4 regions of the Vibrio sp. 704 genome follow, and region 1 is predicted to be linked to each of the others. Evidence: predicted binding sites of a transcription regulator. Region 1 holds the regulator's gene; each other region holds the start of a gene.
What was found. Region 1 encodes PurR, which represses purine synthesis genes. Its sites were predicted from a motif close to TNANGNAAACGTTTNCNTNA; they were not measured.
Positions count from the first base shown of each region.

Region 2: the regulator PurR is predicted to act here: its motif matches at 2,552-2,571, upstream of metK (methionine adenosyltransferase).
Region 3: the regulator PurR is predicted to act here: its motif matches at 5,598-5,617, upstream of purE (5-(carboxyamino)imidazole ribonucleotide mutase).
Region 4: the regulator PurR is predicted to act here: its motif matches at 1,287-1,306, upstream of R7R24_RS16250 (NCS2 family permease).

Region 1 covers NZ_JAWOUH010000003.1:93,521-101,304, reverse strand. Annotated here, with positions in the region: gene mukF (chromosome partition protein MukF) at 1-342, opposite strand, end outside; gene cmoM (tRNA uridine 5-oxyacetic acid(34) methyltransferase CmoM) at 345-1,136, opposite strand; gene elyC (envelope biogenesis factor ElyC) at 1,251-2,036, shown strand; gene torR (two-component system response regulator TorR) at 2,109-2,819, opposite strand; gene torD (molecular chaperone TorD) at 3,086-3,733, shown strand; gene purR (HTH-type transcriptional repressor PurR) at 4,202-5,206, shown strand; cyclic di-GMP riboswitch class I at 5,494-5,583, shown strand; gene R7R24_RS06465 (TfoX/Sxy family DNA transformation protein) at 5,700-6,290, shown strand; gene R7R24_RS06460 (TVP38/TMEM64 family protein) at 6,405-7,091, shown strand; gene R7R24_RS06455 (DUF2007 domain-containing protein) at 7,112-7,432, shown strand; gene R7R24_RS06450 (alpha/beta fold hydrolase) at 7,464-7,784, opposite strand, start outside.
Region 2 covers NZ_JAWOUH010000008.1:17,630-25,413, forward strand. Annotated here, with positions in the region: gene R7R24_RS12930 (DUF2189 domain-containing protein) at 52-849, opposite strand; gene metK (methionine adenosyltransferase) at 1,252-2,406, opposite strand; gene tkt (transketolase) at 2,722-4,716, shown strand; gene R7R24_RS12945 (LysR family transcriptional regulator) at 4,808-5,701, opposite strand; gene R7R24_RS12950 (ligand-gated channel protein) at 5,842-7,784, shown strand, end outside.
Region 3 covers NZ_JAWOUH010000018.1:1,308-9,091, reverse strand. Annotated here, with positions in the region: gene def (peptide deformylase) at 1-385, opposite strand, end outside; gene R7R24_RS19010 (LysM peptidoglycan-binding domain-containing protein) at 524-1,618, shown strand; gene dprA (DNA-processing protein DprA) at 1,602-2,711, shown strand; gene R7R24_RS19000 (DUF494 family protein) at 2,714-3,193, shown strand; gene R7R24_RS18995 (type I DNA topoisomerase) at 3,269-3,838, shown strand; gene R7R24_RS18990 (5-(carboxyamino)imidazole ribonucleotide synthase) at 3,904-5,037, opposite strand; gene purE (5-(carboxyamino)imidazole ribonucleotide mutase) at 5,042-5,527, opposite strand; gene R7R24_RS18980 (L-threonylcarbamoyladenylate synthase) at 5,727-6,284, shown strand; gene hemF (oxygen-dependent coproporphyrinogen oxidase) at 6,332-7,249, shown strand; gene aroE (shikimate dehydrogenase) at 7,351-7,784, shown strand, end outside.
Region 4 covers NZ_JAWOUH010000012.1:59,530-67,313, reverse strand. Annotated here, with positions in the region: gene R7R24_RS16255 (aminoacyl-histidine dipeptidase) at 1-303, opposite strand, end outside; gene R7R24_RS16250 (NCS2 family permease) at 1,328-2,617, shown strand; gene tet(34) (oxytetracycline resistance phosphoribosyltransferase domain-containing protein Tet(34)) at 2,881-3,345, shown strand; gene frsA (esterase FrsA) at 3,437-4,684, shown strand; gene crl (sigma factor-binding protein Crl) at 4,800-5,189, shown strand; gene proB (glutamate 5-kinase) at 5,311-6,450, shown strand; gene R7R24_RS16225 (glutamate-5-semialdehyde dehydrogenase) at 6,468-7,718, shown strand.

The DNA.
Region 1 (7,784 bases):
TCCTATCGCTAATGGCGACAAGCGGTAAATGCTCGCTCCGTCAGTAATTTCACTGACAAAACGGCTCATAAGACGCTGCTTAACCATCTCGTTGATCGCATTGTTCGCACGAAAAGCGGAGGCTTCGCCGGTCTCATCAAATAGTCGAGTGACGATGGCAAATGCATCATGCAGTTCACCTTCACCCAGTTCTTCATCGAACCTTTCATTACTCAGTACGGCAATGGCTATCAAAAATGCCAATCGCTCTGTGGTCAGGTTCAACGAGAAATCGTGCTGCTTAACCCAGCCAACCAGCTCATCGATTGGTTGCTCTGCAGCATTGAGAGTCATCTCACTCATTGTTATTCCTGTTTATCGTTCTTTTTAGCCCACACATGAATGTAGCGGCCTAATGAGAGGTATGGCTCTTGTCGACAAAGTTGTTTTTCTAGCGCCAACACATCTTCAAACTCGTAATCACCCATGTATTCCATATTGCCTATGTAATCACTAAATGAGCGAATACCAGATTTGCCACAAATATTAAAACCTGAATTTTCTATCCACTGGTAGACTTCTTCAGGTTTTAAGCCTTTTTGCGGCTGTAGTTTAAATCTTTTTCGGTGAGGCATGCCGTCTAATATATGAGGAATGTTGCCACAAACCACGTTTTTATAGACTAAACCGTGGTGGTTGTAGAACATGACTGATGCGATACCTCCCGGTTTTACTTGTTCAAGAACTGTTTCAAGTGCGGTCTTAGGATCAACCAGCCACTCCATCACAGCGTGGAACATAACCAGATCGACCTGTCCATCCATATGTTCACCGATGGATTGGACAGGCGAATGAATCAGGCGATACTGCTCAAGCAAACCGTTTTTTTCAATATCCTGCTTAGCCAACTGCAGCATTTCCGAAGATAGATCACATAAAGCGATTCGATGTCCGAGCTTAGCAAGCTTTTGCGACATTTGTGCCAAACCACCACCAGCGTCCAACACTTCTAGGGGTTGCTGGTCAGCATCTAATTCACTTAGAATCTGTAGAAAATCTTCCCACACAATGATTTGGCGGATCTCCCCTTTATCGGAGCCGTAAATATTTTTTGCAAATTTGTGGGCGATATCGTCGAAATTGCGGTCTTCTGTCACTTCTGCTGAGTTATCATAACGGATTGTGCCGCTATTCTGGCACAAGGAAAGCAGGAATAAAGAGGGATACCCTCATTTTTATTATCAATTGATGTTTTTTCGGACTATTTATGTATGTTTGAGCTGAAAAAAGTAGTGTCAGCCATGCTTATGCCCCTTCCGGCATTGCTGCTGATAGGCTTGTTGGGTCTTGCTCTCATTAGTTTTACTACAAAACGTAAAACTGGCTGCTTCGTTGTTCTATTCTCTTTTGTTGGCATTTTTCTTGTTGCCTTCCAACCTGTTTCAACCAAGCTTCTTATGCCGTTAGAGCGAGAGCATAAAGCCTTTTTGCCAGTTTCTGGCACCATCGACTACGTGATGGTTTTAGGGAATGGTCATGTTATCGATGACGAAATTCCACCCACCTCGCAGTTAAGCCGTGCAGCATTAATGCGCTTAACTGAGGGCATTCGTATTTTAAGAATGTATCCAGGCGCGAAATTAATCTTATCCGGCTATGCTGGCGGATCTGAAATTAGCCACGCGCGAATGATGGCGAACGTTGCCCTTGCGTTGGGAGTCGCGAAATCCGATATCATTTTATTAGAAGATGCGAAAGATACGTGGGAAGAGGCGCGTCAAGCGGCTGCATTCGTTCAACAAAAGGAGATTGTGTTAGTCACTTCTGCGAGTCACATGAGCCGTGCATTGTATGAGTTCAACGCAGCAGGCATTAAACCAATCCCAGCCCCGACCAACTTCTTAGCTATTAGCGAAATCAGTCAACCTTGGGATAAATACTCACCTAAAGCGCGTTACTTAGAACAAACAGAGCTTTATTGGCATGAGTACTTGGGCAGTATTTGGCAAAGGTTGCGTGATACTGTCGGCCAAACACCAATGGTTGAAGCAAACTAGTATTATCTTGAAGCCACAAAAAAGGAGAGCCGAAGCTCTCCTTTTTCTTTTTACGATTTAGTTATGTTCCAACTAGTCACCAGCAAACATATAGCCTTCGCCGTGTACCGTTACAAAAATCTGTGGGTTCTTGGGATCGAACTCCATTTTTGCGCGCATACGTCGAATAAGAACATCAATGGTGCGGTCATTCGGCGCATCCACTCGATGGCTGATCATGTTCAAAATACGCTCACGACTTAACACCTGGTTAGGATAAGACGATAATGCCACCAAAAGTTCATACTCTGCTTTAGTTAGTTTTACTGGCTCACCGTTGCGGCTAAGTGCGCGACGTTGAATGTCGAATGTCCACTCCCCAAAGCGCACAATGTGCTCTTCACTGGTTTCATTCGCTTTCGAGCTGCCACTGCGCGCTGCTGAAATACGCCACAGCAAGTTTTTAACGCGAACTAACAGCTCTCTCAGTTCAAAAGGTTTTGTCACATAATCGTCAGCACCCATTTCTAGGCCTACGATTTTATCAATGCTATCCGTGCGTCCTGTTACTAATATGATACCAATATCCGATTGGCTACGTAACTCACGAGTAAGCATCAGGCCGTCTTCACCAGGCAGGTTAATATCCAGCATGATCAGGTCTACATCGCCCGCTTGCAAAACTTCACGCATTTCTGCGCCACTCTCTGCTTCGCTGACTTGGTAGCCCTCATTTTGGAAATATCCCGCAAGCTTACTACGAGTTACAACATCATCTTCTACGACTAATACGTGATAGCTCATTTACACCACTTTTCTGTCTTCTTATTATCCAAGACGTATTCTATTCATAACTAGTAACATTTCTAGTCATAGATACATTAAAACGCAAGATTTAGCGTTTTTATTGATTCAAAACAAGCTTGCCCATTGCTATTAATAAACGGTCATTTTTGACCATAAAACACAACAATTATAGTTACTGCTATTCATTTTAATTGATTACACTTAGGGGATATCCCTAATTGACTTTGTGATGCATGACTTGAAGCATCATTCAGGAGCCCAAAATGCAAGAAGTGAAAGCTTTTAATGAAAAACGCGCTGAAATTTACTGGTGGTTTTCGAGCTTGTTCGCAAAAGAACTAACAGAGAAAGAATTGGAAGCCTATCACAGTGTTGAAATTCGCAGTTTTCTCGCAGGTTTAGGTGAAAATGAGTCGCTGAAACCAGCTGTTGATAGCCTAGTTGATGCATTGAATCGGTTACAAGATCGTGAAGATGCACAACTAGAGCTTGCAGCTGACTTTTGTGAACTGTTTTTGAAGACAGAAAAATACGGCGCTCTTCCTTACGCATCCATGTACATTGGTGAATCAGGTTTACTGAATGACAAGCCAGCTGAGGAAATGGAAAAGTTGATGGCTGAATTTGGCGTTCAAGTAGACGAAAACCTAAAGGAACCTGCGGATCACTTAGCCGTTGAGCTCGACTTTCTCGGGAACATGATTATCCGCTCAAACGAGCTTGAACAAGAAAAACACATGGAAGAAGCCTTCGTTAAACAAAACGACTTTATCCAGCAACAATTGATGTCTTGGTTACCTCAGTTTTCAGACAAATGTAAAAAATTCGACGAATTTGGATTTTACTCGAGTGTCGCGAAACTATTAGTTGCATTTTGTAAACTAGACAGCGCCTACCTTCTTGGTGAATAATTGCCGCCTATTTTTAGGGAGCCTGCCTATCGGGCTTCCTGTATGCCTGAAAGTGACCAATTGTAAGTAACTTGGGTATAATATTCGTTTGCCTTAACTTAGCGCAAAGACGCTTGGTTATTTAGCAGTCAAAATGTGACTTCAAATACACAAATCTCTTGCTGAAAACATTGCTAGTCAGTCCACATAGGGCTAAAATGTGAGCGCAAACGATTAAATATGATTTATATGTAAACCGCTGAAATATAGCGGTTTTTGTGTTTTCTTAACAGGTTGATGGCAATTTCTCATCAGATAGAAAAAAGATAAAATTCATCGACCGATGCTGCTACGTACCCTTTTGTCGCACTTGGATCAACCGCTGCCGAGACACTTAGCGCCAATTTTATATTGCTAGGTGTGAAACCATTAGAGCATCAGGTACATCCAATACGACATATTTCAGTAGCTCGATACAGGACACCATTTATGGCCACGATAAAAGACGTTGCTCGCTTAGCCGGCGTTTCCACTACGACAGTTTCGCACGTTATCAATAAAACGCGTTTCGTTGCAGAAGCAACGCAAGAAAAAGTAATGAAAGCCGTTGACGAGCTGAATTACGCGCCAAGTGCCGTTGCACGCAGCCTAAAATGCAACTCAACTCGTACGATTGGCATGTTAGTAACTCAATCAACTAACCTATTTTTCTCAGAAGTGATTGATGGCGTTGAGAGCTACTGTTACCGCCAAGGCTATACTCTGATTTTATGTAACACAGGCGGGATTTACGAAAAACAACGCGATTACATTCGTATGCTGGCTGAAAAGCGCGTTGATGGCATCCTAGTGATGTGTTCTGACTTAACCGAAGAACTAAAAGAGATGCTTGACCGTCATGCGGACATTCCTAAAGTGGTCATGGATTGGGGCCCAGAGAGCTCACAAGCAGACAAGATCATGGATAACTCAGAAGAAGGTGGCTACATTGCAACCAAACATCTGATTGACAATGGTCATACGGATATCGCTTGTCTAAGCGGTCATTTTGAAAAGCTTGCTTGCCAAGAGCGCATTGCAGGTTTCCGTCGCGCAATGAGCGAAGCGAACCTAGCTGTAAATGAAGACTGGATCCTTGAAGGTAACTTTGAATGTGATACGGCCGTATTAGTTGCAGATAAAATTACCGCAATGGACAAGCGCCCGACGGCGGTATTCTGTTTTAACGACACAATGGCTCTCGGCCTAATGAGCCGCTTGCAACAAAACGGGATCAAAATTCCTGAAGATATTTCAGTGATCGGCTACGACAACATCGAGCTTGCAGAATACTTCTCTCCACCGCTAACGACTATCCACCAACCTAAACGTCGTGTTGGTAAAAATGCATTCGAAATTCTACTTGAGCGTATCAAAGATAAAGAACACGAAAAACGAATTTTCGAAATGCAACCTGAGCTTGTAATTCGAAATACTGTGAAAAAAATGAACTAAATTTCACTGTATTTAACCGTGTTAAATAAGCGCTCTACAGGGGCGCTTATTTTTTTGGAAAAATTAAGCATTCTCTAATACTTCACACCACTCTAATAACAATTGACTAACGTTAACTCCCTGTTTTATATAAATGTAATATATATTAAGAACTCCTTTTCAAAGGCCAATTTGCACCTTTCCATATGCAAAATAGAGCATTCAACCTATCATTTTTATTGAACCGAAATCACACTTTTAACGCTAAACCGTGATGTTAATTCAATATAAGAAGTATGCTCATTGTGTCACGCACAGGGCAAACCATTCGAAAGAGTGGGACGCAAAGCCTCCGGCCTGAACCATATTACGATATGGAAGGTAGCGGGGTTACCGATGGCAAGTGTGTAAGCAATGACTTTACTCTGTAATGACATTGTTTTTACGCATGTTTGCTACTCTCTCGGACCTGACTTTTGGTGGCGTAATATTAATTACACCGAGATAACAAAACATGGATAAACCGATACTCAAAGACTCTATGAAGCTATTTGAGGCACTTGGTAATATCAAGTCGCGCTCAATGTTTGGTGGCTTCGGACTATTCGCTGATGAAACAATGTTTGCACTAGTGGTAAACAATCAGCTTCATATCAGAGCAGACCAAAAAACTTCATCTGACTTCGAGAAACAAGGGCTAAAGCCTTACGTTTATAAAAAACGTGGCTTTCCAGTCGTTACAAAGTACTACGCTATTTCCAGCGATTTATGGGAATCAAGCGAACGCTTAATCGAAGTAGCGAATCAATCATTGAAAAAGGCAAAGCTTGAGAAAGAACAGCAAGCAAGTACAAAGCCTAACCGTTTGAAAGATTTGCCTAACTTACGACTGGCTACCGAGCGCATGCTAAAAAAAGCCGGCATCGAATCCGTAGAGAAGCTTGAAGAGGAAGGTGCGCTTAACGCCTATAAAGCGATAAGAGATACGCACTCTGCAACCGTCAACATTGAGTTGCTATGGGCACTAGAAGGTGCTATCAACGGCACTCATTGGAGTGTGGTACCTCAAGCTCGCCGAGATGAGTTGATGAACGGCCTCCAATAAAAGTCGGCCTAAAAACTATCTTGTAAAACCGCAGTCTAATCTGCGGTTTTTTTGTGAAATTTTTTCGGTTTTCCTACTGTCTTATTACATATATCCCAAATTGGAATCAAAATTATGAATAAGAAACTGATATTAGGTCTCATCCTACTAGCGGCTATCGTCTTTTTAGGTATTAACTTTGGCCAGTATTTAACCTTAGAGAATGCAAAAGCCCAACAAGAAGCACTAACTACATACATCGATCAGAATTTTGTATTCTCGGCTGCGATTTACTTTTTTACCTACATTGCAATTACCGCTTTTTCTATCCCAGGAGCGGCAGTAGTCACCTTACTTGGTGCAGCCTTATTTGGTTTTTGGACAAGCTTGCTACTGGTTTCTTTCGCTAGCACTATGGGGGCAACACTGGCCTTCTTGAGCAGCCGATACTTATTGCGTGACTGGGTACAAAACAAATTCGGAAATAAACTCAACGCAATTAATCAAGGTGTCGAAAAAGACGGAGCTTTTTATCTATTTTCCTTGCGTCTAATCCCTGTATTCCCTTTCTTTCTAATCAACTTACTGATGGGCTTAACACCGATGTCTGTAGGTCGATTTTATCTCACTAGCCAAATAGGTATGCTGCCAGGCACAGCCGTATATCTGAATGCAGGTACTCAATTAGCAACAATTGAAAGCCTATCGGGCATTGTTTCACCCGCAGTATTAGCGTCTTTTGCGCTATTGGGACTATTTCCAATCATCACTAAATGGGTTATGAATAAAGTAAGGCCGACACCAAGTCAGCAAAACTCGTAATTGGTGAAGTGGGTATTTTGATGAAAATATTTATCGCTAAAAACCCAGCAGAAGCACACATTGTATGTGAGCTGCTTAAAGTGGAACAAATTTACTGTGAAGTTCGCGGAGAAGGTATTTTCGGCTTAAAAGGAGAACTGCCGTTTGGTGATGATACCGATCCTTATGTGTGGCTTTTTGACACGGCACAAAAGATGAAAGCTGAAGAAATAGTAAAAGCATATCGAAAACAATCCGATAGGCATGAGTATCAAGATTGGCAATGCCCAAAATGTCATGAAATAAACGAAGGGCAATTTGGTGCATGTTGGCAATGTGGATATCAACTAGGAGAGCTATAGCGGCTCTCCTATTCATTGGATGCACTCAGTTTTAAGCACATACAGCTTGCTGTTTAATAAACTCGATGGAGTGTTGATTGAAGTCTTCTGGACGCTCTACATTACATACATGACCACAATTCGGGATTTCTCGTAGAATGCTGAGCTTATGTGCTGCAACCATTTCTTTGACAGGTTTAATAAACATGTAATCCCTGTCGCCCATTAAGTAAAGAGTCGGAATGGGTAACTCTCGATCTTTAAAATATTTCATTAACGGATTTACATCAGCGGCAAGAATAAACCAACGTTTAAATTCTTTTTGGCAAAGCTTCTTGGCTTCGCGAATAAAAAGGTGGCGAGATTCTCGTTG
Region 2 (7,784 bases), on a different contig from region 1:
CAAATAAAAAAGCCCCCGCATTTGCGAGGGCCAGATCATAGCATCAGTTAATTATGGTGTGTGTTTTTTCTTGATGGTGGCATGGTAAGCGTGCCATGTACCGTAGCCTAGAATTGGCATGGTAAACAACATTCCGATCCCGTAGGTCGCAAAGCCGATAAGAATACCGCCACAGATGATCGCTGCCCAAACAATCATTGCTGGAATGTTGGATTTCACTGCATTAAAGCTGGTAAATACAGCGGTCATCATGTCTACGCGACGCTCCATCATGAGCGGAATAGAAAAGGCTGAAATGCTAAACACCAAACAAGCCAAAACAAAGCCAACTAAAGAGCCGATGACAAGGAAGGGTAGGAACTCACTTAAAGGTGCCCCTTGAACAGAAGGGTAGAGTGCATGAAGTAGAGCGGCAATGCGCATCCAAAATATCATACACACTGCGAGTAACACGGCGAACGCCCATTGAGATGTTGAGTTACGACCGATCGCTTTCATTGAATGGAACAAGCTTGCTTTGTGTCCGCGCTCTCTCTCCCAACTGGCATCATACAAACCCAGCGCGAGAAACGGACCAATTAACATGTAAACAATCAAACTGGGCATGACGACTAAGTGTGTGCCTTGCCACTGTACGAGCAAAACAATGCCTATCGCAGCTGCCATAAAACAGATGCCATAGAAAGCACTAATAAGCGGCATTCGCACGAAATCATGCAGACCTAATGCGAGCCAATGAAAAGGTGCAGAAAGATTGACCGTATTGCACGGTATGGTTCTGGCGTATTCGTTGTCTGGCACTTCCTTTCGCTTGTTGTGGAAGTCCGATGGATTAACAGTTCGAGGCATAACTCCTCCTTGATTTATTCCCACATTATCCGCTTATACCAACTGACAGCGGTTTTTGTTCAGTCAAACTTGAAGCGACTTTTTCAAGTTTACATCTGAGCATTGGCTTAGTTTGGTATCGGCCATAAAGATGCTTAACTCATGTCTTTACTTAAGTGTTGCTTCCACAGTCGCCAGCCTCCGACGTCTCTATTTAAATTGGAATTAACAATATTTTAACTATTGGCGGAGATGGGATAATTTACAAATAATTGCTTAAAATTTATTCGGTATAAAAATGAGGGAGAAACAGGACTGCTTTGTGGGGCAGGGCGGTATGAGCCGAAATGACTATATAAAAGTTGCTGAAAATAAAAAGCCCCCACCATAAGCGAGGGCTTGATTGATTCTTGCTTAGCTTGATTATTTGATGCCAGCGAAATCGCGTAGAAGTGCAGCTTTGTCTGTCGCTTCCCACGGGAATTCTTCACGACCGAAGTGACCGTAAGCCGCTGTCTTCTTGTAGATAGGTTGAAGAAGGTTAAGCATTTCTTGTAGACCGTATGGACGTAGGTCGAAGAATTGACGAACCGCTTCAATGATGATGTCGTGAGGTACTTTCTCAGTACCGAACGTTTCCACCATGATAGACGTTGGATCAGCAACACCGATTGCGTAAGAAAGTTGGATCTCACAACGGTCAGCCATGCCTGCCGCTACGATGTTTTTCGCTACGTAGCGTGCTGCGTATGCTGCACTACGGTCAACTTTTGATGGATCTTTACCAGAAAACGCACCGCCACCGTGACGAGCTGCGCCGCCGTAGGTATCTACGATGATCTTACGACCAGTTAGGCCACAGTCACCCATAGGACCACCGATTACGAAGCGACCGGTTGGGTTAATGAAGAAGTTTGTTTCTTTGTTGATCCACTCAGAAGGTAGCACTGGCTTAATGATCTCTTCCATTACCGCTTCACGCAGGTCTGAAGTTGAGATTGAGTCACAGTGTTGAGTTGAAAGAACAACCGCGTCGATACCAACGATGTTACCTTGATCGTATTGGAATGTTACCTGAGATTTTGCATCAGGACGCAACCAAGGTAGTGTGCCGTTTTTACGAACTTCTGCTTGCTTTTGAACAAGACGGTGAGAGTAAGTAATTGGCGCTGGCATTAGTACTTCAGTTTCGTTACAAGCGTAACCAAACATGATGCCTTGGTCGCCTGCACCTTGTTCTTTAGGGTCAGCTTTATCAACACCTTGGTTGATATCTGGCGACTGTTTACCGATTGTGTTTAGTACCGCACAAGAATCTGCGTCAAAGCCCATATCTGAATGTACGTAGCCGATTTCACGAACGGTTTCACGAGTTAACTCTTCGATGTCTACCCATGCTGAAGTCGTGATTTCACCACCCACCATTACCATACCGGTTTTAACGTAAGTCTCACATGCAACACGAGCCTTTGGATCTTGCTCTAGAATCGCGTCAAGAACCGCATCAGAAATCTGGTCTGCAATTTTATCTGGATGACCTTCTGATACTGACTCAGAAGTAAACAGGTGCTTAGCCATGTTAGCTCCACTATATCTGGTTTAAAACTGGGGAATGATAAACTCTCCAGCGCAAATTAATACTAATTTTTGTAGGTGTATCTACATCTAGACGTCTATTCTAAATTTGATTGCTCGAATTACAAGCTCTTTTTTGGTTTTTGTTATAACCAAACGTTTGCCTGATTTATTGATAATTTTAAGAACTTCGAACGATTTGGCGCGAAAGGTGCAATATTTGTGAGGTTTTGGACTGGAAAACGTTTGCACACCCAACAGGGCTTTGAGAGAATTATGACCTACTTTTCGTTTCGCTTAATGTACTCAGGAGCAGACATGTCGTCTCGTAAACATCTTGCCAATGCAATTCGTGCTCTAAGCATGGATGGTGTTCAACAAGCTAACTCAGGCCACCCAGGCGCACCAATGGGTATGGCTGATATCGCTGAAGTTCTTTGGCGCTCTCACCTAAACCATAACCCTTCAAACCCAGAGTGGGCCGACCGCGATCGCTTTGTGCTGTCAAACGGTCATGGGTCAATGCTTATTTACTCTCTACTGCACTTAAGCGGTTACGCGCTATCTATTGACGATCTGAAAAACTTCCGTCAATTGCACTCAAAAACCCCAGGTCACCCAGAGTACGGCTACGCGCCTGGTATCGAGACAACAACTGGTCCTCTAGGTCAAGGCATCACTAACGCTGTTGGTATGGCGATCGCAGAGAAAGCACTAGCGGCACAGTTCAACAAAGAAGGTCACGATATCGTTGACCACTTTACGTATGTGTTCATGGGTGACGGCTGTCTAATGGAAGGCATCTCGCATGAAGCATGCTCTCTTGCTGGGACGTTAGGTCTAGGCAAACTGATCGCGTTCTGGGATGACAACGGCATTTCTATCGACGGTCACGTTGAAGGCTGGTTCTCTGACGATACACCTAAGCGTTTTGAAGCGTACGGCTGGCATGTAATCCCAGCAGTCGATGGTCACGACTCAGACGCGATCAACGCAGCAATTGAAGCAGCAAAAGCGGACCCACGTCCTACGCTTATCTGTACCAAAACAATTATCGGTTTCGGTTCTCCTAACAAGTCTGGTTCGCACGACTGTCACGGTGCACCACTAGGTCACGATGAAATCCAAGCGGCTCGCGAATACCTAGGTTGGGAGTACGGCCCATTTGAGATCCCGGCAGATGTTTACGCTGAGTGGGATGCAAAAGAAGCGGGCGCCGCGAAAGAAGCAGCTTGGAATGAAAAATTCGAAGCATACGCTGCAGCTTACCCTGCAGAAGCGGCAGAGCTTAAACGTCGTCTAAACGGCGAACTTCCTGCACAGTGGGAAGAAAAAGCGAACCAAATCATTGCCGATCTTCAAGCAAATCCAGCGAACATTGCATCACGTAAAGCGTCGCAAAATGCACTAGAAGCGTTTGGTCAAATGCTTCCTGAGTTTATGGGTGGTTCTGCTGACCTAGCGCCTTCTAACCTGACCATGTGGTCTGGTTCTAAGTCTCTAGAAATGGAGGACTTCTCTGGCAACTACATCCACTACGGTGTGCGTGAATTCGGTATGACCGCTATCATCAACGGTATCGCATTGCACGGTGGTTTCGTTCCTTACGGCGCAACATTCCTAATGTTCATGGAATACGCTCGTAACGCAATGCGTATGGCTGCGCTGATGAAAATTCAGAACATCCAAGTTTACACGCATGATTCGATCGGTCTTGGCGAAGATGGCCCAACTCACCAACCTGTTGAGCAAATGGCGTCTCTACGTGTAACTCCAAACATGAGCACATGGCGCCCATGTGACCAAGTTGAGTCTGCAGTTGCATGGAAACTAGCGATTGAACGTAAAGATGCACCAACTGCACTTATCTTCTCTCGTCAAAACCTAGCGCAACAAGAGCGTACTGCTGAACAAGTCGCAGACATCGCGAAAGGTGCTTACATCCTGAAAGATAGCGAAGGTAAGCCTGAGCTAATCCTTATCGCAACAGGTTCTGAGGTTGAGCTTGCAGTGAAAGCCGCTGAGCAACTAACTTCAGAAGGCAAGAAAGTACGCGTTGTTTCAATGCCATCAACAGATGCTTTCGACAAACAAGACGCCGCTTACCGTGAAGCTGTACTGCCATCAGACGTAACGGCACGTATCGCTATTGAAGCGGGCATTGCTGATTTCTGGTACAAGTACGTTGGCTTCGACGGTCGCATCATCGGTATGACAACATTCGGTGAATCTGCACCTGCTGGTCAGCTATTCGAGATGTTTGGCTTCACGACTGAAAACGTAGTGAACACAGCAAAAGAATTGCTAGCGTAATTGCAGGACCGTCTAAACAGTCGAACGTAAACGACGATTGTTAAACGCTAAAGTTAGAAAGGCCATCATTATGATGGCCTTTTTATTTTTGTCAGGTTTTCCAACCTTGTGGAATGCTTTGGTGAATGCAGTCTAAAAGTACGGATAAGCGCAGTGGTGGTCGTCCTGCTGGTGTATAGCAGTTAATGGAAATAGGCTCAGAAAGCCAACCTTCTAAGCAAGGTGTGATTCGCCCTGGGTGATGTTTCTCATAGCCGAATGCTGTCCAAGTCGGCAGCAGTCCAATACCATGACCATTCGCGATACTGTCTATTTGCATTGCTATGTTGTCGCTGTATAACCGACTAACAAAGGGTTCTAAAAAGAACTCACCGTGTTGAGGGTGTGCTAGCATCAATCCATTTTCTTGCACTGAACCAAAATCGATCCATGGATGTGCTTCAAGTTCTTTGGGGTGCGGTATAGGCCCATGTTGTTTTAGATAATTTGGAGAGGCAAAAGGCGTATAGCGAAATACCCCCAGCACTTCTTTTCGCCAGTCTAGCTCTTTACGTTCACCGAGCCAGATGAACAAATCTGGGTCATGATGCGCCTCAGAAAAGTCACTGGTAAGTTGAACTCTAACATCGGGATTATCAGCAAGAAAACGATTGAGTACGCCGCCGAGCCAGCTTCTAACTAAGGCAGTATGACAAACAATATGCAGTGGCCCTGAAACTTGGTTCGTTAAACCTTGCAGTGCATCATAACTCTCTTCGCTTAACTCAAGAATCTGGCGGCTGTAGTGGGCAAAGATTTCTCCAGCTCTTGTCAGAACTAATCGATTACCTTGTCTGGCGGTTAGAGCCTGACCGAAGTCTTCTTCTAATTGTGCCAAGCGACGACTTAGCGTTGATTTTGGCTGATTAAGGGCTTTAGCAGCGGCTGTCAAACTTTTATGCTGATTGAGCGCATCAAAGGCTCTAATTGATGCTAAGTCGTGCATATTTCTTTTACTCCTTACTGCGTTATGTACGAGTTCCATAAATGGAAAGAACCGTTCCATAACTCTCACTATGCATCTCATTCTATTTGTGAATAATTCACTTTCGAAAATAATAATCATTATCAATTATGGAGATGTAGATGTCTACTCTTAGACTGCCAGTTATTACCGCAACTGGTATTTTAGCCTTCGTCAGTGTCCCTCATGTTTTTGCCAATGATGCAGTTTCTAAAATGGAAACAGTGGTTGTAACTGCATCAAGCTACGAGCAATCTCAAGCGGACGCGCCTGCAAGTATTAGTGTTATTTCACGTGAGGAGTTGGACTCCCGTTATTACCGCGATGTGACTGATGCACTAAAAAGTGTGCCAGGTGTTGTCGTGACAGGTGGTGGTGATACCACCGACATTAGTATCCGTGGTATGGGTTCTAAATACACTTTGATACTGGTCGATGGTAAACGTCAAAGCACGCGTGAAACTCGTCCAAATAGTGACGGTCCTGGTATCGAACAAGGTTGGTTACCTCCTCTTCAAGCGATTGAGCGAATCGAAGTTATTCGTGGCCCAATGTCGACGCTTTACGGTTCTGATGCGATTGGTGGTGTGATTAACGTCATCACACGAAAAGATGCGCTAGAGTGGACAGGTAATGTTCAACTGGGCACGGTACTACAAGAGAATAGCCGCTCAGGGGGAGAGCAGAGCGCGAACTTTTTCGTTAATGGTCCGTTGGCTGAAAATTTATCTCTCCAAGTATATGGTCAGTACACAACCAGAGAAGAAGATGACATCGAATACGGTTATGAAGATAAAGATATGCAGAGTATCTCTTCAAAACTGACTTACCAGATTAATGAGCGCCATTCGGTGCAATTAGAAGGTGGCACGTCGGCACAAAGTCGTCGTGGCAATGTGGGCCTTTCAGTGCCGACCACAGGGTGTCGTGGTGGGTGTGAAGATTCACTGAATGAATATCGCCGTAATTACGTAACGGTAAGCCACAACGGTGATTGGGATTCGGTCGGAATTTCAGATACTTACTTACAGCGAGAAGAGAGCGAGAACAAATCTCGTGAGATGACGATCACCAACACCACGTTCAAATCGAGCTTGGTGACTGGTATTGGAAACCATACGTTGACGACGGGTGTGGACGCTACTCATGCAGAGCTTGAGGATTTCACCTCCAACAAAGCGTCATCGAAGACTGAAACATCGAATACGCAGTGGGCTGTTTTCATTGAAGATGAATGGAGAATTGCTGATCCGTTTAGCGTTACGCTTGGCGGCCGTCTAGATCATGACGAAAACTATGGCGCGCATTTTAGTCCGCGTGTTTACGGTGTATGGCGAGTTGATCCGTCTTGGACGGTGAAAGGCGGTGTGGCAACAGGTTTCCGTTCTCCACAATTACGTGAAATTACTCCTGGCTGGGCGCAAGTCAGTGGTGGCGGTAATATCTACGGTAACCCAGATCTTGACCCTGAAACGTCGCTAAACAAAGAAATCAGCGTCTTGTATCAAGGTGATTCTGGCTTAGATGTCTCTTTGACAGCGTTCCATAACGAATTCAAAGACAAGATCACACGTGTTGTTTGTCCAGACACTATCTGTACTGATGGTCCAAACCAATGGGGCGCAGATCCAACGTACCGTATTAACGTGGATGAAGCCGTCACACAAGGTATTGAAGCGACCTTAGCATCGCCGTTAACGGAAACCATTTACCTTAGCTCGAGCTACACATTTACCGACTCAGAGCAAAAAACAGGTGAATACAAAGGCATGCCGCTGCAGCAGTTACCAAAGCATCTGTTTAATGTGGATGTGACTTGGCAAACGACAACAGATCTAGAGAGCTGGGCGAAAGTCACGTACCGAGGTAAAGAAATGGATCCGGTTACTGGCCCATCAAGAAACAGTATTGTAGAACCAGCTTATACCTTTGTGGACGCCGGTGTGACATACCAGTTAACCGACAATACTCGTATTAAAGGCGCTATCTATAACTTGCTGGACGAGGAAATCAGTTACGAAGAATATGGATATATTGAAGATGGTCGTCGCTACTGGTTAGGTTT
Region 3 (7,784 bases), on a different contig from region 1:
TCGCTAGCAGGTCGTCGGCTTCAAAGGTGAACTCTTTGCCATCACGATCCAGTGCTTTAACGGTAACTTCTGCAGCGCGAGGCACAAGTGCGCGTGCACCTGGTACCGACAGACAGCCTTCTTCGATGCCATCTTCGCCACGCTTTTCCAGAATCTCAGGGTTGATTAGCACCATCGGCTCATCGCGAGTTTCTGAAATATCAATCACTACGATACGTTTGTGGATATCAACCTGCGTTGCAGCAAGGCCAATACCTTCTTCGTCGTACATGGTTTCAATCATGTCATCGACGATTTTTTGAATCTCAGGTGTCACCGCTTCAACAGGCTTTGCGACTGTGCGCAGGCGATCATCCGGGAATGTTAATACTTGTAATACAGACATATTCACTCGAAATATTGAACTGTGCCGAAACAGCACAAACCTTGTTGGCTCAATTCTAGACATTTTATAGCCTAAATGACAGCATCCTTGCACCAATTTCCATTCTGGTTCCTGCTTAATAGACCAAGGACGAGGGTCATGAATCGAATTTTCCGCAACGTTGCCAGTGTTACGTTGCCGTTACTTTTCTCTTTCAACGCTGTAGCAAATGTGGATGCGAACCCACTGACAGTTAAAGATGATGCGCCACAAACGTATGTAGTCGTGAAGGGCGATACGCTATGGGATATTTCGGCCATGTACTTGGATAGCCCGTGGTTGTGGCCTCGTTTATGGCAAGTAAACCCGGAAATCGACAACCCTCATTTAATTTATCCTGGAGACAAGCTGTCTTTGGTGTGGATTAACGGTCAGCCCGTGTTGAGCCTAAAACCGGTTAAGAAGCTGAGCCCGAAAGCTCGCATCACAGAAAAGAAAGCCGTACCAACGGTCGCGGAAGGTTTGGTGATGCCTTACCTCAAATCGGATCGGTTGCTAGATAAAGATTCGTTGAACAGAGCAGCAAAAGTGATGGGTAGCAGCAAAGGCAGTAAGTATCTGACTGCAGAAGATGTGCTGTATATCAATGGCAATCAGACCGCGACAGGTTGGGCTATTTACCGACCAGTAGCTACCTTTTCGCGTGACGATGTGTCCGAAGAGATTACCGCGCTGCGTTTGATTGCCAAAGGCGAGCTCGTTGAAGCTTCGAGTGATTATTCAGGTTTGAAGCTTACATCGCAAATGCAAGAAATCCTACGTAACGATATCGCGTTGCCAAATCAATCGGTTGAGAATACTGACTTCACGACTACGTTCTATCCGCTGCCGTCGCCACAAGGCAGTTCTGCAAAGTTGCTAGGTAATATCGAAGGTATTCGCTTTAGTTCAACTAACCAAGTCGTGGTGATTGATAAAGGCACGTCAGACAATCTGAAGCAAGGCAGTGTGTTTGATTTAAAAGAAGACGCGCACCCAGTTTACAAAGACGGCGATGAGTTCAAGAAAGAGTTTGGTGTGCTTGATAAGAAAATCACTTTGCCTCAAAGCAAAGTTGGTGAGTTGCTGGTCATTCGTCCTTATGAGTACTTTAGCTTGGCACTGATCACTAACAGTACGAAACCCATTAACCAAGATATTTCGGTGGTGTCACCGTTGGCGGACGAATTAACCATCGATGAATCGACGAAATAACGATGATCTCGCTGCCTGGTTAAAACTGAGTTGTTTACCAGGCATTGGCGGCGTCAAAATGAATAAGCTACTGGCAAGAGACACGCCATGTAACATCGTAAACTTCTCTCCTGAACAGCTACAACAACTTGGGTTAACAACTAAGCAAATTCAAGCTTGGGCTTCAACAGATAAAGAAGTCGATGCTTGTTTAAGCTGGCTTGAGGCTTCTACAAACCATCATATCCTGACACTGACTGACCCGCGTTATCCACCTCAACTCAAACAAATCGTTGCACCGCCACCTCTACTTTTTGTTCAAGGAAACCCTACTTGTCTTTCTCAGCCACAAATCGCGATGGTTGGCAGTCGAAATGCGAGTATTGATGGATTACAGCATGCACGTCAGTTTGCTGCAGAGTTTGTTCAGCACGATTTTATTGTCACCAGTGGTCTCGCTTTAGGCATTGATGGTCATGCGCATGATGGTGCGTTGCAAGCGGGTGGTAAGACGATTGCGGTGCTAGGATCTGGCTTAGAAAATATTTATCCGGCACGTCATCGTGGTTTAGCGCAACGTGTTATTGAACATGGGGCTTTGGTGTCTGAGTTTCGGCCTAATGCCAAGCCGCGCCCAGAAAACTTCCCGCGTCGTAATCGTATTATTAGTGGATTATCGCTTGGTGTACTGGTCGTCGAGGCGGCGAAAAAGAGCGGCTCGTTAATTACAGCTCGTTACGCGCTTGAGCAAGGTCGAGAAGTATTTGCGCTGCCAGCGTCAATCAATGCCCCCAATGCCTGCGGTGGAAACCAGTTGATACGTCATGGCGCTTGCCTCGTAGAAAAGACGAAAGATGTCTTAGATGAAATACAGTCCTTGCTTGATTGGTCTATTAATCAGAGTACCGATTTATTTTCTACGTTAAATGATGAAGAAGAATTGCCATTTCCTCAGCTGTTAGCTAACGTAGGAAGTGAAGCTACACCGGTTGATATTCTTGCAAACAGGACCAATATACCTGTCCAAGAAGTCATGATGCAGCTCTTAGAGTTAGAACTCTCTGGGCATGTCGTTGCGGTTTCAGGTGGCTATATTCGAAAGGGGAGGGGCTAGCTATGATGATGGATATACTGATGTATCTATTCGAAACCTACATCCATAGCGATGCAGAGTTACAGGTCGAACAAGACGAGTTGGAAGAAGAATTGCTTCGTGCAGGCTTCCAACAAAAAGATATCTACAAAGCCCTTGTCTGGTTAGAAGAGCTTGCCGCATTGCAGCAAAGTGACACCTCTTCTGCAATCTCGACTTGCATGGCTTCGTCATCAACTCGTATCTACACAGCGAAAGAGATGCAGCGTTTAGATTTGGAATGCCGAGGGTTTTTATTGTTTCTCGAGCAAATCAATGTGTTAACCACAGAAACTCGCGAAATGGTGATTGACCGAGTGATGGGTCTAGAAACGAGCGAGTTTGAGCTTGAAGACCTCAAATGGATCATTTTGATGGTGCTGTTTAATGTGCCTGGTAATGAAAATGCTTATACGCTAATGGAAGAGCTGTTGTACACCAAGGAACAAGGGATTCTTCACTAACCATCTGGGCAAGTTCGAGTTTAGCTAGAATAAACGCGAGCTTGTCTTTTTGTGTGTTTTCACGAAACGGTAAGTATGAGTAGTAAAATCGACAACACCCTTTTCTCTGCCCATGAACACGCTTTGGAACACGAGCCGTGTCCAAAATGTGGTGGTGAGCTGACTCTCAAGCACGGAAAACATGGCCCATTTCTCGGCTGTAACCATTATCCAAGCTGTGATTACATTAAACCGCTACACAGCAATGATGGGCACATCGTGAAAGAGTTGGGTGTGCCTTGTCCTGAGTGTGGCAATGAGTTGGTACTCCGCCAAGGGCGCTACGGTATGTTCGTTGGTTGTAGCCATTACCCGGCTTGTCATCATATTGAGTCGATTAATCAACCAGAGCCAGAAAAACAGTCGCAAGAGCACCAAGCGTGTCCTGAATGCGGTAAAGGTCATTTAGTTGAACGTAAGACGCGTTTTGGTAAAACCTTCTACGCATGTGACAACTACCCTAAATGCAAATTTGCTGTGAACCTTGCTCCGGTCAAGGGGCGATGCGAAGAGTGTGGTTTTACTCTGTTGGTGGAGAAGAAACTTGCCAGTGGTGTGAAATTGCAATGTGCCAACCGTAAGTGCCAGCACACCCAGCAAGGGTAAATACATCAAAGGAATTAAAAAGGGTCGCATCGTGCGACCCTTTTTTGTTTTTTTGCTGCCAAACGTTAGTGTTGAGGCTGTTTAGCGAATGCTTGCACAGCAGGGAAAGCTATTGGGTCTAAGATGTCTGCCAGAGCGCACAGCCTACGGTGCAATTCTCCTGGGTAGTCGCCACACACGTTGATGTGTCCCATCTTGCGACCTGCACGTTTCTCTTTGCCATACCAATGAAGGTGGCAACCATCCATTAATAACAATGCTTCTGGTAGTGTGTCTTCACCAAGAATATTGATCATTGAGGTTTCACGAACTAATTTCGTACTGCCTAATGGTAAGCCGCACACTGCGCGCAGATGATTTTCAAACTGACACGTTTCTGCACCTTGCTGTGTCCAGTGACCAGAGTTGTGCACGCGTGGAGCAATCTCATTCACTAAAAGTGCCCCATCGACATCAAAGAACTCAAGCGCTAATACGCCAACGTAATCTAGGCTATCTGCGACTGCCGTGAACATTTGCTTTGCTTGTTCCTGTAACCCTGGCGCATCAATCGCAGTAGAAAGACTCAATACACCGTTGGTGTGGACGTTCTCTGCCAGAGGATACACTTCCACACTGCCATCTTTGCTTCGAGCACCAACCAGTGATACTTCGCGGTTAAAAGGAACAAACTCTTCAGCAACAATCGCTTGAGTTGGTGTTGCCGCGATGCACTCTGCCATCTCAGTCCAAATGTCGTCGACTTGAGAAGCTTCTTTTAAGCGCCATTGGCCTTTACCATCGTAACCACCTAATGCACTTTTCAGAACCATTGGCATACCAACGTGTTCAATTGCGCGCTCAAAGTCTTCACGAGTTTCAATGACGTAGTATTTCGCGTTGCGCACGCCGGCATCATCAAGCAGTGCTTTTTCAATACGGCGATCACCACCTGCTTTGATGGCTTGCGTACTTGGTAGGAACTTGCCGCTCGCTTCGCAAACTTTGAGCACGTCATGTGGAATATGCTCGAACTCGGCAGTAATCACATCAACTTGCGTAATCGCATTTTCCAAGCCATGGCCAAGTACCTGTTGAGTTAAAGGGTGAACGACATCACCGCTGCTGACATCGTAAGCTGAAATTTGAATATTCAGTGGCGCACCAGCCAGAGACATCATACGAGCCAACTGACCCGCACCAAGAACCAGTACATGCATCTGATTAATCCTCTGCAGGGTTTGGATTTGCGAGAACTGTTTCCGTTTGCTCATTACGGAATGCTTCTACCTTCGCCATGATGTTTTCATCATGAGTGCCTAGGATTTGCGCTGCTAGGATACCGGCGTTTGCTGCGCCCGCTTCGCCAATCGCCAATGTACCAACCGCAATTCCCTTTGGCATCTGTACAATAGAAAGCAGTGAATCCATACCTTTCAGTGCACGAGACTGAACGGGAACCCCAAGCACAGGCAAACTAGTAAACGCCGCCGCCATACCTGGTAGGTGGGCTGCACCACCTGCGCCTGCGATGATAACTTTGATGCCGCGTTCTTTTGCGCCACTGGCGTAGTCAGCCAGTAATTGAGGAGTTCGGTGTGCTGACACTACTTTTGTTTCGTAAGGCACGCCAAATTGATCTAGCATGTCCGCTGCTAGTTTCATGGTTGGCCAATCGGATTTAGAACCCATGATGATACCGACTTTCATCTCAAACTCCTTTAAGCTGCAAAAATTAGGTGAGCTATAAATTTGTGCGCATTATACGGGGATTTTTATCTCAAGCAAACGTTTGCGTCTTGTTGTTGGCGCTATTGATACATTTTATAAAAAAATTGCTTTAGTGTCTGAGAATGAATATTTGTACACTTAGTGAAAACAACACAGTCAAACAAATAGGAAGTAATCGGTGGATAACTTTGAACAAGTGCTCAACGCACTCAAGCAAGGCGAAGTGATTGCCTATCCAACAGAAGGGGTTTTTGGTGTCGGATGTGATCCAGATAACCCAGAAGCAATTCAAAAGCTATTAGAGCTCAAGCAGCGTCCGGTAGAAAAAGGGCTGATTCTAATCGCGGCAAGTTATGATCAGCTTTTGCCTTATATTGATGAATCTCAGTTGACTGAAGAACAATTACAGACTGTTCATGCCACTTGGCCAGGCCCATACACTTGGATCATGCCAGCGAGCGATAAAGTATCCAACTGGGTTTCAGGGCAGTTTGATTCAATTGCGGTTCGTGTGACTGATCATCCTTTGGTGCAAAAAATGTGTAATGCATTCGGAAAGCCGTTAACCTCTACCAGCGCGAATCTCTCCAGCTTACCACCGTGTATGACCACGGAAGAAGTCGAAGAGCAGTTGGGTGATAAGCTGGTCGCCATTCTTCGTGGCGAGACCAGCGGTCGTGATAAACCCAGCGAGATTCGTGACGCCAAAACTTCACAAATATTAAGACAGGGTTAACCCTGCTAGCCAGCCATCATTAGGTTTCACGTAATAGGTAATAACGTATGTCAGCGATCGATAAGCACGCCGTAAAGCAGTTCTTGATGTCACTTCAGGACTCCATTTGTCAGCAGTTAGAACAAGAAGATGGAAAGGCCGTCTTTGTCGAAGATGCATGGCAACGTGAAAAAGGAGAGCGTCTGGGTGGCGGTGGTCGCTCACGTGTTTTGCGTGATGGCCTTGTTTTCGAGCAGGGAGGCGTGAACTTCTCGCATGTGGAAGGGAAAGAAATGCCAGCATCTGCGACAGCGCATCGCCCAGAGCTAGCGGGTCGTCGTTTTGAAGCGATGGGTGTTTCTTTGGTTATTCACCCTAAAAACCCTTACGTACCGACTTCACACGCCAATGTCCGCTTCTTTATTGCAGAAAAAGATGGCGAAGACCCAATTTGGTGGTTTGGTGGTGGTTTTGACCTAACGCCGTTCTATCCATTTGAAGAAGATTGCCAATCATGGCACGACACTGCAAAACTGCTTTGTGCGCCATTTGGTGACGATGTTTACCAAGAGCATAAAGCATGGTGTGACAAATACTTCTTCCTACCACATCGTAATGAAACTCGCGGTGTTGGCGGTTTGTTCTTTGATGATCTAAACCAGTGGGAATTTGATAAGTGTTTTGCTTACATCAAAGCAGTGGGTGAAGGCTATTGCCAGGCTTACTTGCCGATCGTTTCTCGTCGTAAAGAGATCAAGTATGGTGAGCGTGAGCGTGAATTCCAACTATATCGTCGCGGCCGTTACGTAGAGTTCAACTTAGTGTATGACCGTGGCACCTTATTTGGTTTACAAAGTGGTGGGCGTACTGAGTCGATTCTGATGTCAATGCCGCCGCTCGCTCGCTGGGAGTACTGCTACGAGCCAGAAGCGGGATCGCCAGAAGCTGAACTTTACGAGCGATACCTAACGGCCCGAGAGTGGTAAGCACGGAATCTCCTTTTCTATATAGATAGATAGTGATAGGGTCATCTGTAATCAGGTGGCCCTGTTTTCTCTATATCTAAGTAAGGAACAAAGGTAAGGAAATGACCCAGCAAATCGATCGCTATGCCGTGTTTGGTAATCCTATCGGACACAGTAAGTCGCCATTCATTCACACCTTGTTTGCTCGTCAAACTAATCAATCTTTGGTGTATACCGCAGAAAGTGCACCTGTTGATGGTTTTATTGACGCGGCGAAGGTGTTTTTTGCTGAAGGTGGCAAGGGGTGCAACATCACTATGCCATTTAAAGAAGATGCTTATCAATTTGCTAGTCGATTGACAGAACGGGCTCAGTTAGCAGGCGCGGTAAATACCCTCAAGAAGTTAGACGATGGTGAAATCATCGGTGACAACACTGATGGTGCAGGTTTAGTGCAAGATCTGCTTCAGCATCAGGTTGTATTGGAAGGTGCGCGAATCCTAATTATTGGTGCTGGTGGTGCAGCTCGTGGTGTTATTAAGCCACTACTCGATCA
Region 4 (7,784 bases), on a different contig from region 1:
TTGGATTGGATCTTTGGTGAAGTCGTGTTCAGTGTCTTCGTTTTTCTGCGGCACCATGTCGATGTGTGCTTGAAGTACAACAGCCTTCTTATTTTCCATTCCTGGTGTCGCGGGCTTTTTGATGAACACGTTACCGGTTGGATCACGGCGAACGTCAAAGCCTTGCTCTGTTGCCCAGTTGATAATGTACTGTGCTAATGCTTCTTCATGTTTCGATGGATGAGGGATAGAACAAATCTTATCGAAAAACTGCCAAAGTGGAGCAGGTGATAAGGTACTGATCTCAGAATGGAACTCAGACACGGAGGACTCCTTTTGATGTGCTTTGCCAAATATATACCGTAAAAATGTTGTCAAGGTAGCATTAAATGCTAGACGATTTGGCCTTCAAATTGCCGTTAGCATACCACCAGATAAGGAGTACGAGTAGTCGCGATCACAAGGATTTCTCTCAGAACTGTCACAGTTTGTGAATACAATAACAAGCTCTATGTGTTCTCTATCATACATTCTGAAAGTGGCTTTATTTTTTAATTCATAAAATTGTAATTTAATTACATATAAACTTTGATAAAGGTCAATTTATGTATTTTTTGTGATTCCAATCACTAAAATGCTTGTAATTAAATTTCTTGGTGGTATATTTGTAACCAGCTTCTGAGAGAAGAATGAAATGCTCAAAGGATGAGTCCGTTTTATCGCCTCCAAGGAACCGAGAAATCAACGAATGTTTAATTGATTTAAAAGGTGATAGTTATGAAAGGTTTACCAAGTACAATGTTCTGGAATAGCAAGTCTGTTTACACCGGTAACTTTGTATACCCAACAAGCTTTGGCTACTAAGTGAAGTCAACGCATGTGACTCGAACAGTTTGTTCACCCCTATAAATTGGAATTTTTTTTCAGTGATAGTGCTGACATGATTCACCGCCACCCAAATTGGGTGGCGTTTTTTTATCTCTATTTTCTCTTCCTGACTCACTTATTGCCATCAAAGCCTTCTTCTATTCCCCATTCTTCGGTTTTATCGACTTTTCCATCAAATCTGTTAGATACCATGTTTAAAATGGGCCTTTTTCATCTGAAAGTTTAGTACATTGCTCAGTTTTCATTCTCTTTTAGGGAACTGTCTTATCTGGGTTACCTATTGTTTTATAAGAATATATTTCTTTACTTGCTTAGATGGGTTAGAGAATATGTTTCATATCCAAAGAAAAAAAACGCATTAGAGTGAAGATTCTATCTAGAATTTGCTATTTGATAACTTTATAATTCCCGCCAATCGATTACGCAACCGTTTACTTTTTTACCTTTACAGGATTCGATCATGCTCGAGAGGCTTTTTAAACTCAGTGAAAATGGCACAAATGTGCGTACTGAGATCATTGCAGGTGTTACGACCTTCCTAACTATGGCTTACATTATTTTTGTAAACCCAGCGATCCTGTCGGATACCGGTATGGACCGTGGTGCCATTTTTGTCGCGACTTGTCTTGCTGCCGCAATCGGCTGTTTTATTATGGGATTTGTTGCGAATTACCCAATCGCACAGGCACCAGGAATGGGCCTGAACGCATTTTTCACTTACTCTGTTGTATTGGGAATGGGTTATACGTGGCAAGTTGCGTTAGCGGCTGTATTTGTTTCTGGCCTTCTGTTCATTCTTTTAAGCGTATTTAAGATCCGTGAGTGGATTATTAACTCGATCCCGCATTCTCTACGAACAGGTATTTCAGCTGGTATTGGTCTTTTCTTAGCGTTTATCGCATTAAAAAATGCAGGTATCGTCGTTGATAACCCAGCGACATTAGTTTCTATGGGAGAGATCACATCATTGCCATCTGTATTGGCCGCGATTGGCTTCTTTCTTACGATTGCACTGGTTCACCGTGGTGTGAAAGGTGCGGTGATGATCGCCATTCTTGGCGTTACAGCGCTTGGTCTTCTATTTGGTGATGTGCAGTGGGGCGGTATTATGTCAACGCCACCAAGCATTGCGCCAACTTTCATGCAACTGGATTTCTCTGGTTTGTTTGAAGTAGGCATGATTTCCGTCGTATTTGCTTTCCTATTTGTCGATTTATTTGACACCGCAGGTACGCTCGTTGGCGTTTCTCAAAAAGCAGGTCTAACTGATGAGAATGGCAACATCCCTCGTTTAAACAAAGCGTTACTTGCAGACTCAACAGCAACGTCAGTAGGTGCATTACTTGGTACCTCTAACACGACATCTTATATTGAAAGCGTTTCTGGTGTGGCTGCGGGTGGGCGTACTGGTCTAACAGCCGTGGTTGTTGGTGTACTCTTCCTACTTGCTCTATTGTTCTCACCACTTGCGGGTATGATCCCTGCTTATGCAACGTCAGGTGCGCTATTCTATGTGGCGATCTTGATGCTGTCTGGGCTAGTAAGCATTGATTGGCGTGACTTAACTGAAGCGTCGCCAGTTGTTGTGACTTGTTTGGTGATGCCGCTAACATTCTCGATTGCAGAAGGTATCACGTTAGGCTTTATCGCATACGCGGCGATCAAATTATTTAGCGGCAAGGGCCGTGAAGTGTCGATGAGTGTATGGGTGATGTCAGCCATCTTCATCGTTAAATACCTCGTCGGTTAATTTCTCGAGCAAAAAGCCAGTGTGGATTTATTCACGCTGGCTTTTTCTTTTTTACGTTGTTCACAGAAGACGGTTTTTCTGCGGAATAGGCAGAGAATTATGATATCACCGTTGGTATTAGCGGTGTGTTTCGGTAGAATAATCGTTTGCGCAGCTTGAAATCCTCGTCTCCAAACATTTTGGAGAAGTTAGTGAGCATTCCGCTTTTGAGTGACTTCGCTAGATTTTGAGGATGCATATTTTCAAATTATTAGGTTATTACAATGAGTAAAAAATTCATTATCACTTGGGATGCAATGCAGACTTACTGCCGTGAACTGGCTGAGAAACAAATGCCAGCTGAGCAATGGAAAGGAATTTGGGCGGTAAGCCGCGGCGGTTTGGTTCCTGGCGCTATTTTGGCTCGTGAACTGGGTATTCGTTACGTTGATACAATCTGTATTTCAAGCTACGACCATGATCATCAGCGCGATATGACGGTACTAAAAGCACCTGAAGGTGATGGCGAAGGTTACCTAATCGTTGAAGACCTAGTAGACAGTGGTGATACAGCGCGCAAACTACGTGAGATGTATCCAAAAGCGAAAATGATCGCTGTGTGTGCGAAACCATCAGGCAAAGAGCTGCTGGATGATTACGTTGTAGATATTGCTCAAGACACTTGGATCGAGCAGCCTTGGGATATGTCAATCCAGTATGCTGAGCCAGTAAACCGCAAGCAAAAATAAGCGCGGTTAAAGAATATTGAGAAATGCCCCTTTATAGGGGCATTTTTTTTATTATGATATTAAATCATGCTAATAGCCTAGGGTTCTTCCTATGTCTGAAGACGTCAGTAAAAATCTTTCCGAAACTTTGTTCGTGAAACATAAGCAAGCAAAAGAAACCTCCGCGCTTACCCAGTACATGCCGACCAGTAAAAAAATACTTGATGAACGAGAAGCGCAGGGTGATCGTGCTTGGTATCGTCATTTGCGTCGCTTGCAATGGGCTTGGCAAGGATTGTCTCCGATCGAAATGGAAGGCGTACTGTCCAAAATTGCTTCATCTTCTCACTCGCGAACCAATGATGATTGGTTAGACACTGTAATGGGTTATCACAGTGGTAACTGGACATTTGAGTGGATCAAGCTTGGTATGGATCATCAGAAGCGAGCAAATGAAATGCAAGGAGAAGAGGCAGCGGATGAACTCTTCACTGCTTCTTTGTGTTTTAGTATTGCAGGCTACCCACATTTAAAAAATGACAACTTGGCATCGCAAGCTCAAGTTCTGGCAAACAAAGCGTATTCTGACGGCGCAGAAAAAACTAAGTACACGATCAAGCAAATTGAAGTGCCTTACCAAAATCGCAAAATCATCGCGAACCTCCATTTACCAAGAACGGATAAACAGTTGCCTGTGGTCATGGTGAGCGCTGGTTTGGATACTCTACAAACCGACATGTGGCGTTTGTTCCGTAATCGTCTTGCACCGCGAGATATTGCGATGTTAACCGTGGATATGCCTTCGGTAGGGCATAGCTCTCATTGGCCCTTGACCGAGAATTCAAGTTGCCTACATCAAGCGGTATTGAATGAGCTTTACTCGCTACCTTGGGTTGATCATCACAAAGTGGGGTTAGTTGGGTTTCGTTTTGGTGGTAATGCCATGATCAGACTCTCTTTTGTCGAGCAGGAAAAGATCAAAGCTTGTGTCGCTCTAGGCGCACCCGTACATGATATTTTTACTTCCCCTAAGAAGTTACAAAAAATGCCGAAGATGTATTTAGATCTTTTGGCTTCCCGTTTGGGGAAAAATGCGGTTGATATTAATAGCATGGCAGGTCAGATGATGGCGTGGTCATTGAAGGTTCAGGGCTTCCTGAGCAGTCGAAAAACCAAAGTGCCTATTTTGGCTTTGAGTCTTGAAGGCGATCCAGTGTCGCCACACAGTGATAATCAACTTGTTGCTCTATTTAGCCAGTATGGTAGAGCGAAAAAAATCAGTTCCAAAACAATTACAAAAGGATATGAGCAATCCCTCGATTTAGCCATAAAGTGGCTAGAAGATGAATTATTAGGGTGACAATTCTCCTAAATTAGTTAAGAGTGATATATCTGAGCAAAAAATAAGCTCATGATAATTAAAAATAATAATCATTCTTGGGTGTTTACTTTTAACTATGAAAACGGAGATTCATATGTCAGAGACGACTCAGGGCCCGACTCACTTTCGCTTGATGTCAAAGTTGAAGGCGATAGGGCCTTACCTGCGCGAACCACAATCGCAAGAAGGGCGCTATTATTTTGATTGTTTATCTGTATGTGTAGACGACAAAAAATCGCCTGAGAAGCGTGAATTTTGGGGCTGGTGGATGGATTTGGAATCCATCGAGGGAGGCTTTACTGCTAAATATCATATTGGCAAGTACAACAAAGAAGGGCAATGGGTATCTGAAGCCCTTCCCAAAAAAGTGGTAGAGGAAGTGTATCTCACGCAGAGCACATTCCATCAAAAGCTGGTTGATACTTTAGAAGAACACTTCAAATTAGAAGTCGAATATCACACGGAGTCTTTCGATTTCGCTTAATTTGGTTGTTTTCATTTAATACCAAACAAAAAGGTGCGAAAACGCACCTTTTCTCTTGTTAATTCCCTATTTGATTGTTAAAACATCCTCTCTTTATTTGTTTTTCACTTCAGAAGACATCATGACAACGAATCAACAAAATGCAGTTGTTTCACAACCACAAACTGTCGTTGTGAAACTGGGTACAAGTGTGCTGACAGGCGGCACTCTGGCACTCGACCGTGCACACATGGTTGAGTTAGCACGCCAGTGTGCTGAGCTTAAAAAACAAGGCCATTCAATCGTAATGGTTTCGTCTGGTGCGATTGCAGCAGGCCGTGAGCATCTTGGTTACCCCGCATTGCCCAACGAGATGGCGAGTAAGCAGTTACTTGCCGCGGTGGGGCAGAGCCGCTTGATTCAAACATGGGAGTCTTTGTTTGGTATTTATGGTATCAAGATCGGCCAAATGTTACTAACCCGTGCCGATTTAGAAGATCGTGAGCGATTCCTTAACGCGCGTGACACTATTAATGCGCTCGTTGCGAACGATATTGTTCCTATCGTAAACGAAAATGATGCCGTTGCGACTAGCGAGATTAAAGTTGGCGATAACGACAACCTTTCCGCTTTGGTAGGCATTTTATGTGGTGCAGATAAGCTCTTGCTTTTAACGGACCAAAAAGGTCTGTTTACTGCTGACCCTCGTAGAGATCCGAACGCAGAGCTTATCAAGGAAGTAAAAACCATCGACGATACGCTGCGTAAAATCGCAGGTGGAAGCGGTACAACATTGGGTACTGGTGGTATGGCAACGAAGCTGCAAGCCGCAGACATCGCTCGCCGCGCAGGTATCGAGGTTATTATTGCTGCTGGTAGTGCGTCGAATGTTATCTTTGACTCTTTAAGTGCTGAACCTCAGGGCACGCGCTTCCTACCTTGCGCTGAAGCCTTAGAGAACCGTAAACGCTGGATTCTAGCGGGACCTGCGGCATCGGGCGACATCGTTATTGATGATGGTGCAGTCAATGCTGTGGTCGGCAAGGGCAGTAGCCTACTTGCTAAAGGGGTCATCAAAGTTAGTGGTGACTTCGCACGAGGCGAAGTGGCGCGTGTAACAAACGCTCACGGTAAGTTGGTGGCTCGTGGCATCAGCGCCTACTCAAGTGATGACCTAACTAAAATTACGGGTAAACACAGTAAAGATATCATCTCTATTTTGGGGCATGATTATGGCTCTGAGGTGATTCACCGCGATGATTTGGTCGTCATTCAGGAATAGAATTAGAGGGAAGCAAAGTGGATTTAACGAATATGGGTAAAGCTGCTAAAGATGCAGCTTTCGAATTAGCGACAGCGTCAACTGCGCAAAAGAACCAAGCATTAGCCATCATTGCTGATGAGCTAGAAGCAAACTCTGCTGCTATTTTGGCGGCAAACGCTAAAGACATCGAACTTGGCCGTGAAGCGGGTTTAACCGATGCGCTGCTCGATCGCCTTTTGCTTAATGAAGAACGATTGACTGCAATTGCGAATGATGTTCGCAACGTCATTAGCTTGAACGATCCTGTAGGCAGCGAAATAGACAGTAAGGTACTGGAAAATGGGATGTCACTGTCTCGTCGTCGTGTGCCGCTTGGTGTCGTGGGCGTAATTTATGAAGCGCGTCCAAACGTAACCATTGATATTGCAGCGTTGTGCTTGAAAACCGGCAACGCAAGTATTTTACGTGGTGGCAAAGAGACATTTTTCTCGAATATGGAATTAGTGAAGGTTATTCAGTCTGCGCTCGCAAAGGCGAACCTTCCAGCCGCTTCTGTGCAGTACATTGAAAAACCAGATCGTGAGCTTGTTTCTCAATTGCTTAAGTTGGACGATTACGTCGACATGATCATTCCACGCGGTGGTGCTGGCCTACACAAAATGTGTAAAGAAAACAGCACGATTCCGGTGATTATTGGTGGCTTTGGTATCAGCCATATCTTTGTCGACGAATCCGCTGATCTAAAGAAATCCCTGAATGTGGTTGAGAACTCTAAAGTTCAACGTCCATCTGCGTGTAACTCATTAGATACGCTGCTCGTGCATGAAAAAATTGCAGCGCAATTCCTACCAATGATCGTAGAGCGCATGAACGATAAAGTGACCTTCGTGACAGAGCCTAAGGCAAAAGCACTGATGGCTCAAGCAACACAAATTCGCGATGCTGTTGAAGGTGACTTTGATACGGAATGGTTGAGCTACACTCTTGGTGTAAAAGTTGTGTCTGATGTGAAAGATGCCATTGATCATATGCGTGTCCATAACGCGAGCCACTCAGATGCGATCATGACCAATAGCTTGGAAAACTCAGAGCTGTTCATCAATTCTGTCGGTTCGGCGGCGGTTTATGTGAATGCTTCAACGCGCTTTACAGACGGTGCGCAATTTGGCCTTGGCGCAGAAGTCGCAGTATCTACGCAAAAGCTACATGCACGCGGTCCGATGGGCTTAGAAGAGCTAACTAGCTACAAGTGGGTTGGTAAAGCGAACTACTTAGCACGCAGTTAACACATTCGACGAGATCTTGAGTGAAAAAGGGGCCTTTGCGCCCCTTTTTGTTTTGTCTAACATACC